2 regions of the Pseudomonas sp. B21-056 genome follow, and region 1 is predicted to be linked to the other one. Evidence: riboswitches for the same ligand, from Rfam matches in the RefSeq annotation. Region 1 holds a riboswitch; the other holds the start of a gene.
What was found. A riboswitch is a leader RNA that binds a small molecule or an ion and turns the genes downstream of it on or off. The one in region 1 is predicted to bind cobalamin.
Positions count from the first base shown of each region.

Region 1 (9,473 bases):
GTGGTGGGCAGGTTGCGCACGTCCACCGAGAAGAAATTGCGTCCGGTGGGCAACACGTCCAGGCGCCCGCGACTCGGCGCACCGCTGGGGCCCGCCGGCACGAAGCGTCCGCTCAAGGCATCGAGCAGGCCGCGCATTTCCGCCGGGCCGCAGGCGTCCAGGCGCGGGGCCACAACGGACCGCAGGCTCTCGATGATGCCGCTCACGTCCTGCCAACCCGGCGCCTGCAATTGCTCGACCCCGCCTTCCAGGGCCTGCTCGATCAAGCTTGCGGCAAACAGCTCCAGGCGCTCGCGGGTATCGCCGGCGGTGCGCCAGGGCTCATCGCTGACCTGCCGCAACGCCGCGGGACAGGCGCCTGCCCACGGGTCGGCCAAGGCGCAATCCAGCGGATCGAAACCCAGCCCGAACGCCTTCGACAGCGCCCGCAGCAGACTCGACTGCGCGCCCTTGCCATCGCCCCGGGGAATGCGCAGCAACGCCAGCAAGGTGTCGATGCGCAGCCGCCCGCTGGGCGACTCGCCAAAAATGTGCAGGCCGTCGCGGATCTGCGACTCCTTCAGATCGCACAGGTAGGTGTCCAGGCGCGGCAGCCAGATCGCCGCGTCGGCGTCGGCGTCCAATTGCAGCTCGCGGTCGATGTGGGTTTCGCGCACCAGGTTGAGGATGTCCCGCTGCAGCTCCCGGGCGCGGCGCGGGTCGAGTAGTTGAGCTTCGTAATACTCGTCGGCCAGCAGCTCGAGGTTACGCAGCGGTCCGTAGGTTTCGGCGCGGGTCAGCGGTGGCATCAGGTGATCGATGATCACGGCCTGAGTGCGCCGTTTGGCCTGGGCGCCCTCGCCCGGGTCGTTGACGATGAACGGATAGATATTCGGCAAAGGACCCAACAGCGCGTCCGGCCAGCAGCTTTCCGACAACCCGACGCCTTTGCCCGGCAGCCACTCGAGGTTGCCGTGCTTGCCAACGTGAATCACCCCATGGGCACCGTAGGTGTGGCGCAACCAGAAATAGAACGCCAGGTAGCCATGGGGCGGCACCAGGTCCGGGTCGTGGTAGACCGCACTCGGGTCGACCTGATAACCCCGGGCCGGCTGGATGCCGACGAACGTCAGGCCCAGGCGCAGGCCGGCGATCATCAGGCGACCGGCGCGGAACATCGGGTCCGCCTCGGGCGAGCCCCAACGCTCCAGCACCGCCTGGCGATTGGCCTCGGGCAGTGCGTCGAACATGGCCTGGTAGGCATCGAGGGCCAGGCTTTGATGACACGGGCGCAGGTCGAGGCTGTCCAGGTCGTTGCTGACACCACCCAGCAGTTGCTGGATCAGCGCGGTGCCACTGGCAGGCAGTTCGGCGGGCAGCGGATAGCCTTCGTCCCGCATGGCGCGCAGCATATTCAACGCCGCCGCCGGGGTGTCCAGGCCGACGCCGTTGCCGATGCGTCCGTCCCGGGTCGGGTAGTTGGCGAGGATCAGCGCCACGCGCTTCTGCCCATTGGGCAGGCGCGCCAGTTCAGTCCAGCGACGGGCCAGTTGCGCGACGAAATCCATGCGCTCGGGCACCGCGCGGTAGCAGACCACATCGCTCTGGCTGCGCTCGCTGCGCCAGGCCATGTCCTTGAAGCTGATGGGGCGGCTGATGATCCGCCCGTCCAGTTCCGGCAAGGCGATGTGCATTGCCAGGTCCCGCGGCCCCAGGCCCTGTTCGCTGGCGCGCCAGCCGGGTTCGTTGTCCTGGGCGCAGATCGCCTGGATCACTGGGATGTTGCGCCGAAACGGCCGCACATGCGGCGCTTCCGGGCTCGATTGGGCAAATCCGGTGGTGTTGAGGATCACCCCCGCCTTCACCTCGTCCAGCCAGTCTTCGACCTGCGTCAGACAGCCAGGCTCCTTGAGGCTCGCCACGGCAATCGGTAACGGATTCAGCCCCGCCACTTGCAGCCGCTGGCAGAACACGTCGATGAACGCCGTGTTCGCCGCTTGCAGGTGGGAACGGTAGAACAGCACCGCCGCCACGGGTTGATCGGCCTGCCAGTCAGCTCGCCAGTCGTCGAGGCTGGCGCTGGTTTTCTGCGGGTGGTAGATCGCCGTACGCGGCAGGGCCTGCGGTTCAGCCCAGGTGTAGTCGCGACCGAACCATTGGCTGCCAAGGTTGTGAAACAGGTCCAGGGCATTGCCCAACCCGCCCTGGCGCAGAAACTGCCAGAGCCGGTCGCGATCGGCGGCGGGCACGTTGCTCAGGTCGCTGAGTTCCGGGTCCGGACGGTCGTCCCCCGGCACCAGGATCAGCTTCACCCCGCGTCCGGCCAGCTCCATCAAGCGCTCGATGCCGTAGCGCCAGTAGCCGATGCCGCCGTGCAGCGACAACAGGATGACCTTGGCGTGACGCAGCACGTCCTCGACGTAAAGGTCCACCGAGGCGTGGTTCTGCACCTGCATCGGGTTGGCGAGGCGAAATTGCGGGTAGTCGTCCGGCAACTGCCGCGCCGCTTCGGCCAGCAGCGCCAGGCTGGAGTCGCCGCTGCACAGGATCACCAGCTCGGCGGGGGTTTGCCCCAGGTCGGCAATGTTGTCGTCCGAGACGAAGCCGCCGGGCTGAGTCCTGAGCAGGTGCATGGCTTAGACGCTGAGGGCGGCGCGCAACTGCGCTTCAAGCAGCGCCGCGTCCAGCGCCTGGCCGATCAATACCAGACGCGTGACCCGCGCTTCATCGGCGCCCCATTGGCGGTCGAAATGCTTGTCGAAACGCGTGCCGACGCCCTGGATCAACAGGCGCATCGGCTTGTTCGGGATCGCCGCGAAACCCTTGACCCGCAACACGCCGTGCTGGACCACCAGTTGGGTCAGCGCGTCCAGCAACAGGCTTTCGTCGGCCTGGGGCAGTTCGATGGAGATGGAGTCGAAGGCGTCATGATCGTGGTCGTCGTCATCGCCGTCATGGTGGTGGTCGTGATGGCTGTGACGGCTGTCGATGTGTTCTTCGGAGCCGGCGCCCAGGCCGATCAGCACTTCCAACGGCAGGCGGCCGCTGCTGGCTTCGATGACCTTGACCGCCGGTGGCAGTTCTTCGGCCACTTCGAGGCGGACTTTCGCCAGGTCTTCGGGGCTGATCAGGTCGGCCTTGTTGAGGATTACCAGGTCGGCGCTCGCCAGTTGATCGGCAAACAACTCGTGCAGCGGGGATTCGTGGTCCAGGTTCGGGTCGAGCTTACGCTGGGCGTCGACCTGGTCGGGGAACGCGGCGAAGGTGCCGGCGGCCACGGCCGGGCTGTCGACCACGGTGATCACCGCATCGACGGTGCAGGCGCTGCGGATTTCCGGCCACTGAAAGGCCTGGACCAGCGGCTTGGGCAAGGCCAGGCCGGAGGTTTCGATGAGGATGTGGTCGAGGTCGCCGCGCCGGGCCACCAGCTCGCGCATCACCGGGAAGAACTCTTCCTGCACCGTGCAGCACAGGCAGCCGTTGGCCAGTTCGTAGACGCGGCCGTTAGCCTCTTCTTCGGTGCAACCGATGGAGCACTGCTTGAGGATCTCGCCGTCAATGCCCAGCTCACCGAACTCGTTGACGATCACTGCGATACGCCGGCCCTGGGCGTTGTCGAGCATGTGCCGCAGTAAGGTGGTCTTACCCGAGCCGAGGAAACCGGTGACGATGGTGACGGGGAGTTTGGCCAGTGTTTTCATCGGATGCCCTTTGGCAAAATGGCGGGCAAACGGGACGACAACCGCTGGCACAGGCGTGCGCGGAAGATTTCGCCACCGGATCACCCCGCCCGGTTGTAGTGAGAATCTGTCTCGAGGCAGGTCTCCTGGCTGACGGCGGGCCGGTCTCGGCTTTTCAAAAAAGCCCTGGCAATTCCTGCGCCTTCCCGTGCTGCGTGCACAGTGGCCTGGCAGGAACGTCACCGTTCACAGTTGCGGGGGCAGCCGCGGCTTGGACCGCGTTCCCGTCTTAGCTTCGGCGCAAACCGAAGAACCTCGAAGGCGCAAGGCTACGCAGGGTGTGCGGGCGGGTCAATGTCTGCGGGTTCGGTGGTGCATGAGCGGGCCCCATCGCGAGCAGGCTCGCTCCCACATTTGAAATGCATTCCCCTGTGAGAGCGAGCCTGCTCGCGATGGCCCCGACTCGGTTTCATTGACGCCCCACCCCCAGCCATGCTCTCCTGTGCGCCTAGTAATGGGTGCCCTTCACAGGGTGAAACGGGAAACCGGTGAATCGTGTGCTTTACTTCAAGGCCACGTCAGTCCGGTGCTGCCCCCGCAACGGTAAGCGAGCGAAGCGTCTGAACCACTGTGCCCGATGGCATGGGAAGGTGACGCTTGCAGGCAAGGCCAAGGCCCTGCCCCTCGTGAGCCCGGAGACCGGCCCATGACTCAATCATCAACAAACCCGCGGTGGGCGGGCGCTGTTCGGATCCTGACGGGCTTTGGCCCGAGGTTTCATTGCGCTCGATTTACCCACTGGCCAAGACAAGAACAGAGGGAAGCGCCATGTCGACCATCAGCACCACCGCCCGCACCGCCAGCAGCACCACGACCCTGAGCCAGCGCCTGAGCGCGGCGATCCTCGCCTCGGTCCTCGGTGCCGGCCTGGTCTATTTCGCCGGTTTCTCCCACATCGAGGCGGTGCACAACGCAGCCCACGACACCCGCCACAGCGCCGCCTTCCCGTGCCATTGAGACCTGCCGACATGATCAAGCGTATCGCGCAAACCGCCGGGTTCACGGGTCTGCTGGCCGCCCTGCTGCTGACCCTCCTGCAAAGCCTTTGGGTTTCGCCGCTGATCCTGCAGGCCGAAACCTATGAAAAAGCCCCGACCGCCGAAGCCCCTCTCGAGGTCCATCAACACGCCGACGGCGTCGCCCATACCCATGATGCCGAAGCCTGGGAGCCCGAAGATGGCTGGCAGCGTGTGCTGTCCACCACCGGTGGCAACCTGGTGGTCGCGGTGGGGTTCGCCCTGATGCTGGCGGGCCTGTACACCTTGCGCGCACCGACCCACACGTCCCAGGGCCTGCTCTGGGGCCTGGCCGGTTACGCCACCTTCGTCCTGGCGCCGACCCTCGGCCTTCCGCCGGAACTGCCTGGCACCGCAGCGGCCGACCTGGCCCAACGGCAGATGTGGTGGATCGGTACCGCAGCGTCCACGGCCGTGGGCATCGCCCTGATCGCGTTCGGCAGGCATTGGCTGCTCAAGCTGCTGGGCGTGGCGACCTTGCTGGTGCCCCACGTCATCGGTGCACCGCAGCCGGAGGTCCACTCGATGCTGGCGCCCGAAGCCCTTGAAAGCCAGTTCAAGATCGCCTCGCAACTGACCAACGTCGCGTTCTGGCTGGCCTTGGGCCTGATCAGCGCCTGGCTGTTTCGCCGTGACGGTCAAGCCCGCCACGAGGCATGAGCAGCGGGCAGGTGCTGGTGGTCGGCCTGGGCTGCCAACGCGGTTGCCCGGCCAGCGTGTTGCGAACATTGTTGGATGAGACGCTACTGGCCCATGGAATACCGCTTCAGGCGGTAGACGCCCTGGCCAGTATCGATCTCAAGCGCGACGAACCGGGGCTGCTGGAGCTGGCGAGAGAACTGGCGCTGCCGCTGACCTTCTTCAGTGGCACCCAGTTGGCCGGTTATCAGGAGAGGCTCACTCACCGCTCGCAGATCGCTTTCGAGCGCACGGGTTGCTACGGCGTCGCCGAAAGCGCGGCACTGGCCCTCGCCGAGCAACTGGGGCAGACAGCCGCCACCCTGCGAATTCCCCGCCAGAAATGCACCCAGGCCACACTGGCATTGGCGGTCGCGTCGTAAAACCCGATAATCGCGCCCCATGGATCATGAGCGATCTTCATTCAGGCATCGCTCCCCCACCTTTTTTCAGGAACCGGTCATGACCGTCTACTTCATTGGCGCCGGCCCCGGCGATCCGGAATTGATCACTGTCAAAGGCCAGCGGCTGGTGCGCAGTTGCGCGGTGATCATCTATGCCGGCTCCCTGGTACCCGCAGCCGTGCTCGAGGGCCACTGCGCCGAACAGGTGATAAACAGCGCCGAGCTGCACCTGGAACAAATCATCGAGCTGATGGAGACAGCCCATCGCAACGGCCAGGACGTGGCCCGGGTGCATTCCGGCGACCCGAGCCTGTACGGCGCCATCGGCGAGCAGATTCGTTGCCTGCGGGAACTGGACATCCCCTTCGAGATCATTCCCGGGGTCACCGCGACTTCCGCCTGCGCCGCCCTGCTGGGCGCCGAACTGACCTTGCCGGACGTGTCCCAGAGCGTGATTCTCACCCGCTACGCGGACAAGACCGCGATGCCTGCCGGAGAAGAACTGGGCAGCCTGGCGCAGCACGGAGCGACCATGGCGATTCACCTGGGGGTCAATCATCTGGAAAAGATCGTCGGTGAGCTGCTGCCCCACTACGGCGCGGATTGCCCGATTGCCGTGATTCACCGGGCGACGTGGCCGGATCAGGATTGGGTGGTGGGGACGCTGGCGGACATTGCCGAAAAGGTCCAGGCCAAGGGCTTTCGCCGCACGGCGCTGATTCTGGTGGGACGGGTGCTGGGCAACGACGTGTTCAGCGAATCATCGCTCTACCGCGCCGGGCATGCCCACCTTTACAGGCCCTGATTCGCCAGCCGGATCAACACAGAACCTGTGGCGAGGGGATTTATCCCCGCTGGGGCGCGTAGCGGCCCTCATCATACGACCTGACATACCACAAAGTCAGGATTGGGGCTGCTACGCAGCCCAGCGGGGCGGTGCGACGTTTCGCTAAATCCCCTCGCCACAATCGCCTGTCAGTAGTAAGCGTTTTCTTTCTGCGTGTGGTCGGTCACGTCGCGCACGCCCTTGAGTTCAGGGATGCGCTCGAGCAGGGTGCGCTCGATGCCTTCCTTCAGGGTCACGTCAGCCTGGCCGCAGCCCTGGCAGCCGCCGCCGAACTGGAGCACGGCGATGCCGTCTTCCACCACGTCGATCAGCGACACCTGGCCGCCGTGGCTGGCCAGCCCCGGGTTGATTTCGGTTTGCAGGTAATAGTTGATGCGCTCGTTGATCGGGCTGTCGGCGTTGACCATCGGCACTTTCGCATTCGGCGCCTTGATGGTCAGTTGGCCGCCCATGCGGTCGGTGGCGTAGTCGACCACCGCATCGTCCAGGAACGCTTCGCTGAACGAGTCGATGTAGGCGGTGAAGCTCTTGAGCCCCAACGCGGTGTCTTCGGGTTTTTCTTCCCCGGGCTTGCAGTAGGCAATGCACGTCTCTGCGTACTGGGTACCGGGCTGGGTGATGAAGATGCGGATCCCGATACCCGGGGTGTTCTGCTTGGACAGCAGGTCGGCCAGGTAATCGTGGGCGGCATCGGTAATGGTAATGGCGGTCATGGAAACTCCTCGCAGGCTTGCCGGCAGTTTACGCCAATCAGGGCGCCGGACAAAGTCCCAGTATTTTTGTCAGGAAAGCAGCCGACGGCACGGGGTTCGCCGCCGGGCCTGCCGATCAGAGGTTCTGGTAGCGGTTCATGTCCAGTACGCCGGCCTCCAAGGGCTCGGTTTCCTCGATGTAACGGCTCAGGTCATGGAAGTAGTGCCAGAACTGCGGATGACTGCGACGAATCCCCCAACGCTCGACAATCCGCTCGAACGCCTGCTCATCCTGGGCTTTTTCCATGGCATCGACGAACGCCGGGACTTGTCCGGCAGGAATGTTGAAGATGAAGTTCGGGTAGCTGCTGAGCACACCCGGGTACACCGTCAAGGTGTCCAACCCAGGCTGGTAGCGCCGCTCCTCGCCCAGCAAAAACGCCACGTTGCTGTGGGCACGGTTGCGCAGCAGGCTGTAGATTTCACGATCACCGCCGGCGGTTTCAATGCGCAGCATCGTCGCTTCCGGCAATTGGTCGATCACCCGAAGCCCCGCCGCCGGGCGCGACACCAGGCGACTGAGGGCTTGCTCGGCGTTCTGCAGGGCCGGATCGATGTTCGGGCGCGAGCAATAGGCACCGTCGCAACGGTTGATCGGATCGGGCCGCGCGTTCAACTCGCCATAGCGGACCAGCAATTGCTGGGTGAAATCGCCCTTGGGGTCGCGTTCGTCAAGCTTGAGGGCAGTCGGCTTGTCATTGTCGATGCTCTCGTAATCCAGCCACATCTTGACTTTGCCGCCGGACTGGTACCAGTCGTCGAGGTAGCCTTCCCGGGAATCGGCCGGCATCAGACGCAGGAAATTCTGTTCCGCACCGTTGCGAATCAGGTCGAAGTACAGTCGGGTCTGGGCCTGGTGGGACACGTTGCCGAACACATCAAAGTTCACCGCCAACTGATAATAAGTGCGTTCCAGCAACGGGAAGTCGAACAGCCACATGGTCTGCGGTACTTCACCGATCAGACCCTTGGTGACCGAGGCGCTGTCGAAGTGCCGGAAAATACTCAGCAAGGCGTTGTCGTTACCGGCCCACAGCGTCGACCAGCTCGGCGCCGGCAGCTCGGCATAGTTGTCCCGGCGCAAGGCTTCATATTCGTTGCGCTTGTCCCGATAGTTGAGCCATAGGCTGAGGACGCTGCCCACATCGTCGTTCTGCCCCGGCATTGCCAGCAATGGCGTGGCCTGGCCGCGATAATTCGGATCGGTGATGTACAAGTCGTGCTCGGGCGCCTGGAACAGCGCCCAGAAGTTGTCGCGGATCACATCCGTGGCGATCTGCCCCCGGCACACCGGGCCGCGGATAAAGGTGCGCACGAAATATTCGGCGTTATCGAGCATGAACTGATAGCGGGCCTGGGCCGGGATCGCTTCGAAGGTAGAGAACGGGTTCGACCGGCGCTCCGGCCCGTAGCCGGGCAACGCCGTGACTTGCCAGTTGCCCTTGTAGAACAGGCTCTTGACCCGCGCCATCTTGGCCGCACTCAGCCCGTAGGTGATGTGGGTCTTGTGCACGATCACCCCTTGCACCGGCCAGAGCCGGTAATAGATGCGGGTGCCGGGGTCGTCGTTCGGACGGCGGGTATTGATCACATCGATTGGCTGGCCGCTGGGCGTGCGCGAGCGTACCCACTGGAAAAAATGCCCCGGCTCGCCATCCTTGAAATAGATGTGCGCCAGGAACCAGTGCTCGAACAACCAGCGGGCGACCAGGCTTTCCCGGGCGCCGGGGGCGTTGAGCAGGTTTTCCCATTGCAGCACCTGCAAGGCTTCGGCGGCACTCGGGGCCAGGGCCTGCTGGTCGATGGGGGCGCCGGCGGCCAGCCAGCGCTGCAAGGTCTGGTATTGCTGGTCGGTCAGGCCGGTGACCGCCAGGGGCATGCCCTCCTTGGGGTGCGCGGCGGCGTACCCGTCGAATTGCCCCGGCATCGCGCAACTGTTTTCCCGCTCCAGGCCCAGGACAATGTCTTCCGGCAGTTTGGCGTTGGGCTGCAGCGGTGCGCCGCGGCCCAGCGCCAGCATCTGCGCCATCAACGCCGCCTGGCTGCCCTGGGCATCG
Region 1 covers NZ_CP087203.1:2,420,027-2,429,499, reverse strand. The annotation lists gene cobN (cobaltochelatase subunit CobN) at 1-2,612, opposite strand, end outside; gene cobW (cobalamin biosynthesis protein CobW) at 2,616-3,680, opposite strand; cobalamin riboswitch at 3,778-3,992, opposite strand; cobalamin riboswitch at 4,159-4,382, shown strand; gene LOY67_RS10840 (CbtB-domain containing protein) at 4,488-4,676, shown strand; gene LOY67_RS10835 (CbtA family protein) at 4,688-5,395, shown strand; gene LOY67_RS10830 (cobalamin biosynthesis protein) at 5,392-5,796, shown strand; gene cobM (precorrin-4 C(11)-methyltransferase) at 5,876-6,622, shown strand; gene nfuA (Fe-S biogenesis protein NfuA) at 6,793-7,377, opposite strand; gene LOY67_RS10815 (fatty acid cis/trans isomerase) at 7,493-9,473, opposite strand, start outside.

Region 2 (9,473 bases), 2.4 Mb from region 1:
GCGCTGGGCTTCATCTATGCGGCGGGGTTGATGCTGGTGGGGCTGGAGCTGGGGCTCTTGATCGGTATGATCGCCGGGTTGGCCGCCATCGTTCCGTACATGGGCTTCGTGATCGGTATTGGCGCGGCGTTGATCGCCGGGCTGTTCCAGTTTGGCGGCGACCTCTACCCCATGGTCGGCATCGTGGCGGTGTTCATGGTCGGCCAGGCCCTGGAGGGCATGGTGTTGACGCCGTTGCTGGTGGGTGATCGCATCGGCCTGCATCCGGTGGCGGTGATCTTCGCGATCCTGGCTGGCGGCGAGTTGTTCGGCTTCACCGGGATCCTGCTGGCGCTGCCGGTGGCGGCGGTGATCATGGTGCTGGTGCGTCATGTGCATGACTTGTACAAGGACTCGGACATCTACAGCGGCGTCGAAGACCCGGAACTGTAGGGCGGCCGGTAGCCTGATGCTTGTCCGGGTGTCAGGGAAACGCTCGTCCCGCTGTCCTGGCGCTGCAAACCTTTGATTTTGCTCGTGGTCCGGCGCATTGTGCGGTCCGCGCCACGGGTATAGACTTTGCGAACTTTACACAGAGGCCACTCACGGTTCCTTTGGAGCTGTCCAGCCAGCATGAAACCGATTCAGCTGCCCCTAGGTGTGCGTCTGCGTGACGACGCCACCTTTATCAACTACTACCCAGGCGCCAATGCCGCTGCACTCGGCTATGTCGAGCGGCTTTGCGAAGCCGACGCCGGCTGGACCGAAAGCCTGATCTATCTGTGGGGCAAGGACGGGGTAGGGCGTACGCATCTGTTGCAGGCGGCTTGCCTGCGGTTCGAGCAACTGGGCGAACCTGCGGTGTATCTGCCGTTGGCTGAGTTGCTGGATCGCGGGGTCGAGATCCTCGATAACCTCGAACAGTACGAACTGGTCTGCCTGGACGACCTCCAGGCCGTGGCCGGCAAGGCCGATTGGGAGGAGGCGCTGTTTCATCTGTTCAATCGGTTGCGCGACAGCGGTCGGCGCTTGCTGATCGCCGCGTCGACGTCGCCACGGGAGCTGCCGGTGAAGCTGGCGGATCTCAAGTCCCGCCTCACCCTGGCGCTGATCTTCCAGATGCGCCCGCTTTCCGATGAAGACAAGCTCCGTGCCTTGCAGTTGCGCGCTTCCCGGCGTGGCCTGCACCTGACCGATGAGGTCGGGCACTTCATCCTCACCCGCGGCACCCGCAGCATGAGCGCATTGTTCGAATTGCTCGAACGCCTCGACCAGGCCTCGCTTCAGGCCCAGCGCAAGCTGACTATTCCGTTCTTGAAAGAAACCCTGGGCTGGTAAACACAGCGACCCCTGTGGCGAGGGGATTTATCCCCGCTGGGCTGCGAAGCAGCCCTATTCCTGACACCTCGGTGTGTCAGACAGATCGAGTTGACTGTTTCGGGACTGCTGCGCAGCCCAGCGGGGATAAATCCCCTCGCCACAAGGGTGTGTACAGCTTTGTAACCAGCAGCCTCTAAGGCATGGCAAAATCGCGGTCCTGCTGGGTAGCAGGCCACGTGACTTTCAAAATGGGCTTAAGCGCTTAGATGTAGACGGAAAACCGAGAAGTCACATTTGTATCGATTGAATTTGCAAATGAAGTCGATAGAAGGCATAGTCTCGTCCATCTTTATAACTACAGCCACGGTCGTGCCCATGCTCAATCGCTTCGCACCCCTCGTGCCTCTCGCACTCGTTACCCTGCTGTTCGGTTGCGCTGCCCACTCTCCAGTGTCGCAGCAAGCGCAACAACCACAGGTCAAGACCTCCGTTACCGCCCAGTCTTCTTCCATGGCATTCCAGGAAGAAATGGCAGACGACAAAGAACTGGCAGCCTTCGCCGGCAACAAGCCTTATCAGCTGCCAGTGCTGGCCGACAGCATTCTGGAGCGTGGCATGTCCCTGATCGGTACCCGCTACCGTTTCGGCGGTACTTCTGAAGCCGGCTTCGATTGCAGCGGTTTCATCGGCTACCTGTTCCGTGAGGAGGCCGGCATGAACCTGCCGCGCTCCACACGTGAAATGATCAACGTGAACGCGCCGCTGGTGGCCCGCAACCAGCTGGAGCCCGGTGACCTGCTGTTCTTCAGCACCAGCGGGCGTCGTGGTCGGGTCAGTCACGCTGGTATCTACCTGGGCGACAACCAGTTCATTCATTCCAGCAGCCGTCGCAGCGGTGGCGTGCGGATCGACAGCCTGGGCGACACCTACTGGAACAAGACCTTCATCGAAGCCAAGCGCGCCCTCGCCATGGCACCGACCGTGGTCACCGCTCGCAAGTAAGCGCACAGTTTGTAAGGCAAACTTAAAGTCTTACTTGAAGTTTGCCCCATAGCCGCTAGAATCTTTGATCATTGATTGATGGCAATCCGCCTGCGTACTCCGCAGGCGGATTTGTTTTCATGTCCACGGCAGAAAAGCCGCATCCAGATCAGGATTGTTCTGCATATGTCGACGTCGGCCCGCCTTGCTCTCATTTGCCTTGCCGCACTGCTCAGTGCCTGCGCAAGCCATGCGCCACCGCCCGCACCCGTTCGGGCCCCCGTGGTATTTGCACCCTCGCAACCCTTGGCCCCGGCCGCCGAAGACGTGCTCTTCCGGGCGTTGGGCCTGGTCGGGACACCCTACCGTTGGGGTGGCAATACGCCGGATTCGGGTTTTGATTGCAGCGGCCTGATCGGTTATGTGTACCGCGATGCCGCCGGCATTTCCCTGCCGCGCTCGACCCGCGAGATGATCGGCATGCGTGCGCCGGATGTCGGCAAGGATGCGCTGCAAAGCGGCGACCTGATCTTCTTCGCCACCAACGGCGGCTCCCAGGTCAGCCATGCCGGGATCTATGTCGGTGAGGGCCGCTTCGTTCACGCGCCGGCCACTGGCGGTACGGTCAAGCTCGACAGCTTGTCCAAGGCCTATTGGCAGAAAGCCTATCTGAGTGCCAAGCGGGTGTTGCAACCGGAACACCTCGCGCGCTATCCCTGATTCGCGGAGGTTGTCATGACCACTCGTACCCTCAACCTCGATGATGCTCTCTACCAGTATCTGCTGGACGTTTCCCTGCGGGAGACGCCCTTGCAGCGACGTCTGCGGGACGAGACCCAGGCGCTGCCCATGGCGCGCTGGCAGATAGCGCCCGAGCAGGGTCAGTTTCTCTCATTGCTGGTGAAGCTCACTGGCGCCCGGCGCTTGCTGGAGGTCGGTACGTTCACGGGCTACAGCGCGTTGTGCATGGCCTCGGCGTTGCCGCCGGACGGTTCGTTGATCTGCTGCGATATTCCCGGTGACTACAACGCCGTGGCACTGCGTTATTGGCGCGAAGCCGGATTGGCCGAGCGGGTCGAGCTGCGCCTGGCGCCGGCTCTGGAAACCCTCGACAACCTTGAGCGCCAAGGCCAGGGCGGCACCTTCGATCTGATCTTCATCGATGCCGACAAGGCCAACTACCCGGCTTACCTCGAATACGCGCTGCGGTTGCTGCGCACAGGTGGGCTGGTGATGTTCGATAATACGCTGTGGGATGGACGGGTGCTGGAAGCCCAGCCCCAGAGCGAGGACACCCGCGCCATCCAGGCCCTGAACCTGGCCTTGAAGGATGATCCGCGAGTGGATTTGTCGCTGCTGCCGCTGGGGGATGGATTGACCTTGTGTCGCAAGCTTTAAGCGCAGTTCCTGGTTGGAATGACATTTGTGGCGAGGGGATTTATCCCCGCTGGGCTGCGAAGCAGCCCTAAAACCAAGCAATCCGGTGTGTCAGCAGGTTGAGTTGGCTGCTTTGGGGCTGCTGTGCAGCCCAGCGGGGATAAATCCCCTCGCCACAGGATGTTCGCAAGGGCGGATTTATTTACCCGACACCCGCCATATCCTATTACCCACATCATCGGCCACCAGCAACCCGCCCTGCTTGTCGATCACCACACCCACCGGCCGGCCCTGGGCTTTTTCGTCTGCATTCAGGAACCCGGTCAATACATCCACGGGTTTGCCCGCCGGTTTGCCGCCGCTGAACGGTACGAAAATCACCTTGTAGCCACTGTGGGGCTTGCGGTTCCAGGAGCCGTGCTGGCCGACGAATGCGCCCTCGGTGAACGGCGCAGGCAAACGACTGCCCTCGGCAAAAGTCAGGCCCAATGATGCCGTGTGAGGACCAACCGCATAGTCCGGGGCAATGGCCTTGGCCACCAGCGCAGGATTCTGTGGCTCGACCCGCACATCAACGTTCTGCCCGTAATAACTGTAGGGCCAGCCATAGAAGGCGCCATCCTTGACCGAGGTGATGTAGTCCGGCACCAGGTCGCTGCCGATCTCATCCCGCTCGTTCACCGCGGTCCACAATGCACCGCTGCGCGGTTCCCAGGCCAGGCCGTTGGGATTGCGCAAGCCCGAAGCGAAGATGCGGTGATTGCCGGTGGCGCGGTCGACTTCCCAGATTGCCGCGCGGCCTTCCTCGGCCTCCATGCCATTTTCCGCGACGTTGCTGTTCGAGCCGGTGGTGACGTACAGCTTGCTGCCGTCACGGCTGGCGATCACGTTTTTGGTCCAGTGGTGGTTGAGGGTGCCGCCCGGCAGGTCGACGACCTTGGTCGGCTGCGCCTTGATTTGCGTGTCACCGTCCTTGTAGGGGAAGCGGATCAGCCGGTCGGTGTCGGCCACGTACAAGTCATTGCCCACCAGCGTCATGCCGAACGGCGAGTTGAGGTTCTCCAGGAAGACCGTGCGGGTTTCGGCGATGCCATCGTGATTGGCGTCACGCAACAACGTGATGCGGTTGGGGCTGGGGACGCCAGCACCGGCGCGGCCCATGACCTTCTTCATCACCCAGCCACGGATGCCCTTGGCATCGTCCGGTTTGGGCGGCGCGTTGGTTTCCGCCACCAGTACGTCGCCATTGGGGAGCACATAGAGCCAGCGCGGATGGTCCAGTCCTTCGGCGAATGCCACCACTTGCAGGCCTTCGGCCGCGGTGGGCTTGGCGCCCTGGGGCCAGCCGACAGCCTCGGCGATGTTGACGGTGGGGATCAGGGTCTTGTTCGGCTCGGGCAGTTTCGGCGCTGGGCCGGTGCCGTCGGAGACTTGCAGTGTGGAAGACTCGCCACAAGCGACAAGCCCTGCGGCGAGGGCGACGATCAGAAGGTGCGGTGGCTTGAGCATGCTGGCTTCCCTATGAATGCATGTGGTTATTCATAGAGAAGCATAGATCGGCGATGGTTCAACCGGTCAGCCGTGGGCCTGCTTGAACAACACGGCGATGCCCGGGTGATAATGACCGGCCTCGTTACGCAACTTGCGATAGTTGTAAGGGAAGTACCAGGCCACGGCGCAGGTGTTTTCCTTTTGCAGGTCATCGATCATGTCCTGGAGTTCTTCAGGGGTAGCGCTTTGCTGGGCTTTCTGTGGGGAGACGAACAGGCAGCCCAGCTTCAGGTCAGTGGCATAGCTGATGCGCTTGGCATCGCTGGTGATCTCCTGCAGGGGCTGGGTCAGGTTCAGGCTCTTGACCTTCGGCCAGCGTTGGGTGGCCTGGATGAAGGCGCGATCATCGGCGCCGGCAATGAACAGGTCGGCACTGACGTTGCGTTCGCCTTCTTCATTCTGTTTGCGGGTCGCGGTGTCCTGCAGCGTGACCATCTCGGCCATCCAGGCGGCAGCCGAGAGCAGGCCGAGGTTGGCCTTTTCATCGAACCAGTAAGGCGTATCGTTATCGCCGCGCACGGCGTTGTAACGATCGATACAGTCAAACCAGCGCTCCAGCACCGGGCGCAGGAATTCCAGCTTCGGATTGCTGATGATCATGCCTTGCATGTTTTGCCCTCTTGTTTTTGTGATATCGGGTCGTAATGCCTATTTGATATCACTTGCCATGACGTGGCACAAGATTGGCGTCATTTTATTGCTTCGGACCCATGATCGACGCTGAGCCCACGGCGGCTTTAATTGACGCTCCACCCCCAACCCTCTAACCTTCGCGACTTGTTTCAGGTGCTCTGTGACCCTGGTCGACAGAGTGAAACAGGGAAACCGGTGAGAACCCGGCGCTGCCCCCGCAACGGTAAATGAGTCAAGGCTGCCATCAAGTCACTGTGTCATCGACACGGGAAGGCGCGCAGCCCGGCGTCACGCCACTCATGAGCCCGGAGACCGGCCTGATTCATCCAACGGCATCACGGTGGGCGATGCCAGGCTTGTTGCCGTCTTTTCCTGTGCCCGCCCGCCGTTATCCAGTTCCCAACGGAGGCTTCCCCATGTCCGGTTCCCCCAACACCGATGCGTCCGACCGCGACGAGCGTCACCTGGCGCGCATGCTGCGCAAGAAAGCCGTGATCGACGAGCGCATCGCCAATTCCCCGAACGAATGTGGCTTGCTGCTGGTACTGACCGGCAACGGCAAGGGCAAGAGCAGTTCGGCGTTCGGCATGCTGGCCCGGGCCATGGGGCATGGGATGCACTGTGGCGTGGTGCAGTTCATCAAGGGCCGCAACAGCACCGGTGAAGAGTTGTTCTTCCGGCGCTTCCCGGAGCAGGTGCGTTTTCATGTCATGGGCGAAGGCTTTACCTGGGAAACCCAGGATCGCCAGCGCGATATCGCTGCCGCCGAAGCCGCGTGGGCCGTGTCGCGCCAGTTGCTGAGCGATCCGTCCATCGGCCTGGTGATGCTCGATGAATTGAACATTGCCCTCAAGCACGGCTACCTCGACCTCGATCAGGTCCTGAGCGACCTGCAGGCTCGCCCACCGATGCAGCACGTCGTGGTGACCGGTCGTGGCGCCAAGCCGGAAATGATCGAGCTGGCGGACACCGTCACCGAAATGGGCATGATCAAGCACGCCTTCCAGGCCGGCATCAAGGCGCAGAAAGGCGTCGAACTGTGAGTGACGCTTCGTTTGCGGACCGCCAATGTCCGGCGGTACTGATTGCCGCCCCGGCGTCGGGGCAAGGCAAGACCACCGTCACCGCCGCCCTGGCCCGGTTGCATCGCAACCAGGGGCGCGAGGTGCGCGTATTCAAATGCGGCCCTGATTTCCTCGACCCGATGATCCTGGAGCGTGCCAGCGGCGCGCCGGTCTATCAATTGGACATGTGGATGGTCGGCGAGCAGGAAAGTCGACGGCTGTTGTGGGAAGCCGCCGCCGAAGCGGACCTGATCCTGATCGAAGGGGTGATGGGGCTATTCGACGGCACGCCGTCCAGTGCCGACCTGGCGCGGCATTTCGGCGTGCCGGTGCTGGCGGTGATCGACGGTACGGCCATGGCCCAGACCTTCGGCGCCCTGGCCCTGGGGCTGGCGCGCTACCAGCCGGACCTGCCGTTCGCCGGCGTGCTGGCCAACCGGGTCGGCACCGTGCGCCATGCGCAGTTGCTTGAAGGCAGTCTCACCGAAGGCCTGCGTTGGTACGGCGCACTGTCCCGGGAAACCGGCATCGAACTGCCAAGCCGTCACCTCGGGCTGGTCCAGGCCAGCGAGCTGAACGATCTGGACCTGCGTCTCGACGCCGCCGCCGAGGCCTTGGCCGGCACGTGCGAAGTGACACTTCCGCCAGCGGTGACGTTCGCCGCGCCCGAGGTAGTTGTCGCGCAACCGTGGCTCGACGGTGTGCGCATCGCCGTGGCCCGGGACGAGGCGTTTGCCTTCACCTATGGCGCGAGCCTCGATCTGCTGCGGGCCATGGGCGCGCAGTTGCGCTTTTTTTCACCGATCCATGACCGCGAGCTGCCCGAGGCGGACAGCCTGTACCTGCCTGGCGGTTATCCTGAACTGCATCACCTTGCTCTGGCGCAGAACGCGCCGATGCTGGCGGCGATCCGTGCGCATCACGACGCCGGCAAGCCGTTGCTGGCCGAGTGCGGCGGCATGTTGTATCTGCTGGACTCGCTGACCGATGTCGAGGGCAATCGCGCCGAGCTGCTCGGTTTGCTCGCCGGTGACGCGCAGATGCAGAAACGCCTGGCTGCCCTGGCGCTGCAATCGGTGGAGCTGCCGGAAGGCAATCTGCGCGGACATACCTACCATCATTCGCTGACCAGCACTGATCTGGAGCCGATTGCGCGTGGTCACAGCCCTAACGGCGGGCGTGGCGCCGAGGCGGTGTTCCGGCTGGAGCGGATGACGGCTTCCTATGTGCATTTCTACTTTCCGTCGAATCCGCGGGCGATTGCTGCGCTGTTTGCGCCAGATCCAGAGACCGCTTTCGCGAGCAGGCTCGCTCCCACAGGGAACGGTGAACACCCATCCGATTGTGAACACCAACCCGATGTGGGAGCGAGCCTGCTCGCGAAGCGGCCATGACTGACAACGCATTTCCTAAGGCCGAACGCGACGCCATCTACCGCGCCATCGCCGAACGCCGCGACATGCGCCACTTCATCGGCGGCACGCTGGAACCGCAGCTGCTGCGTCGCCTGCTGGAGGCCGCCCACCAGGCGCCCAGCGTGGGCCTGATGCAACCGTGGCGGTTCATCCGCATCAGCGACCGCGCATTGCGTGCAGACATCCGGCAACTGGTGGAACAAGAGCGCATCCGCACCGCCGAGGCCCTCGGCGAACGCAGCGATGAATTCATGAAGCTCAAGGTCGAAGGCATCAATGACTGCGCCGAAGTGCTGGTGGCGGCGTTGATGGATGATCGCGAGCGGCACATCTTCGGCCGGCGGACCTTGCCGGAAATGGACCTCGCCTCGCTGTCCTGCGCGATCCAGAACCTGTGGCTGGCTTCCCGCGCCGAAGGGCTGGGGATGGGCTGGGTGTCGCTGTTCGAGCCCCAGGCCCTGGCCGATCTGCTGGGCCTGCCTGCGGGGGCCAAGCCCCTGGCGATACTCTGTCTCGGCCCGGTAGAAAGCTTTTATCCGGCACCGATGCTCGCCCTGGAGGGCTGGGCGCAACCGCGTTCACTCAATGAACTGCTTTATGAAAACCATTGGGGAGTAAACCCATGAGTGTGGCGTTGCTCAGTGCCGCCGCCGTAGCGCTGGATGCACTGCTGGGCGAGCCCCGGCGTTGGCATCCGCTGGTGGCGTTCGGCCGGTTTGCCGATCGCATCGAACAGCGCTTCAACTCCGGCGGGCGCGGCTGGCGCAGCCATGGGGTGACCGCGTGGGTGATTGCGGTGGTGCCGCTGACCTTGCTCGCCACGGCCCTGTCCTGGGCGCCGCTGGTGGGTTGGCTGGTGGACATCCTGGCGTTGTACTGCGCCCTCGGCCTGCGCAGCCTTGGTGAACACGTCGAGCCGGTGGCCCGGGCGCTGCGCAGCGGCGATCTGGACGAAGCGCGCCAGCGTGTCGGCTATCTGGTCAGCCGCGAAACCCGTGAGCTGGACGAAACCGCCGTCGCCCGGGCAGCCACCGAGTCGGTGCTGGAAAACGGTAGCGACGCGGTATTCGCCGCGCTGTTCTGGTTCGCCGTGGCGGGGGCGCCCGGCGTGGTGTTGTATCGCTTGAGCAATACCCTCGACGCGATGTGGGGT
Region 2 covers NZ_CP087203.1:4,781,860-4,791,332, reverse strand. The annotation lists gene LOY67_RS20735 (AI-2E family transporter) at 1-432, shown strand, start outside; gene hda (DnaA regulatory inactivator Hda) at 613-1,317, shown strand; gene LOY67_RS20725 (C40 family peptidase) at 1,675-2,301, shown strand; gene LOY67_RS20720 (C40 family peptidase) at 2,467-3,000, shown strand; gene LOY67_RS20715 (class I SAM-dependent methyltransferase) at 3,016-3,678, shown strand; gene LOY67_RS20710 (PQQ-dependent sugar dehydrogenase) at 3,856-5,166, opposite strand; gene LOY67_RS20705 (hypothetical protein) at 5,233-5,817, opposite strand; cobalamin riboswitch at 5,976-6,177, shown strand; gene cobO (cob(I)yrinic acid a,c-diamide adenosyltransferase) at 6,258-6,884, shown strand; gene LOY67_RS20695 (cobyrinate a,c-diamide synthase) at 6,881-8,299, shown strand; gene bluB (5,6-dimethylbenzimidazole synthase) at 8,296-8,946, shown strand; gene cbiB (adenosylcobinamide-phosphate synthase CbiB) at 8,943-9,473, shown strand, end outside.
Region 2: it holds a riboswitch for cobalamin, as region 1 does, so the genes downstream of both, cobO (cob(I)yrinic acid a,c-diamide adenosyltransferase) here and cobW (cobalamin biosynthesis protein CobW) in region 1, are expected to answer to the same signal.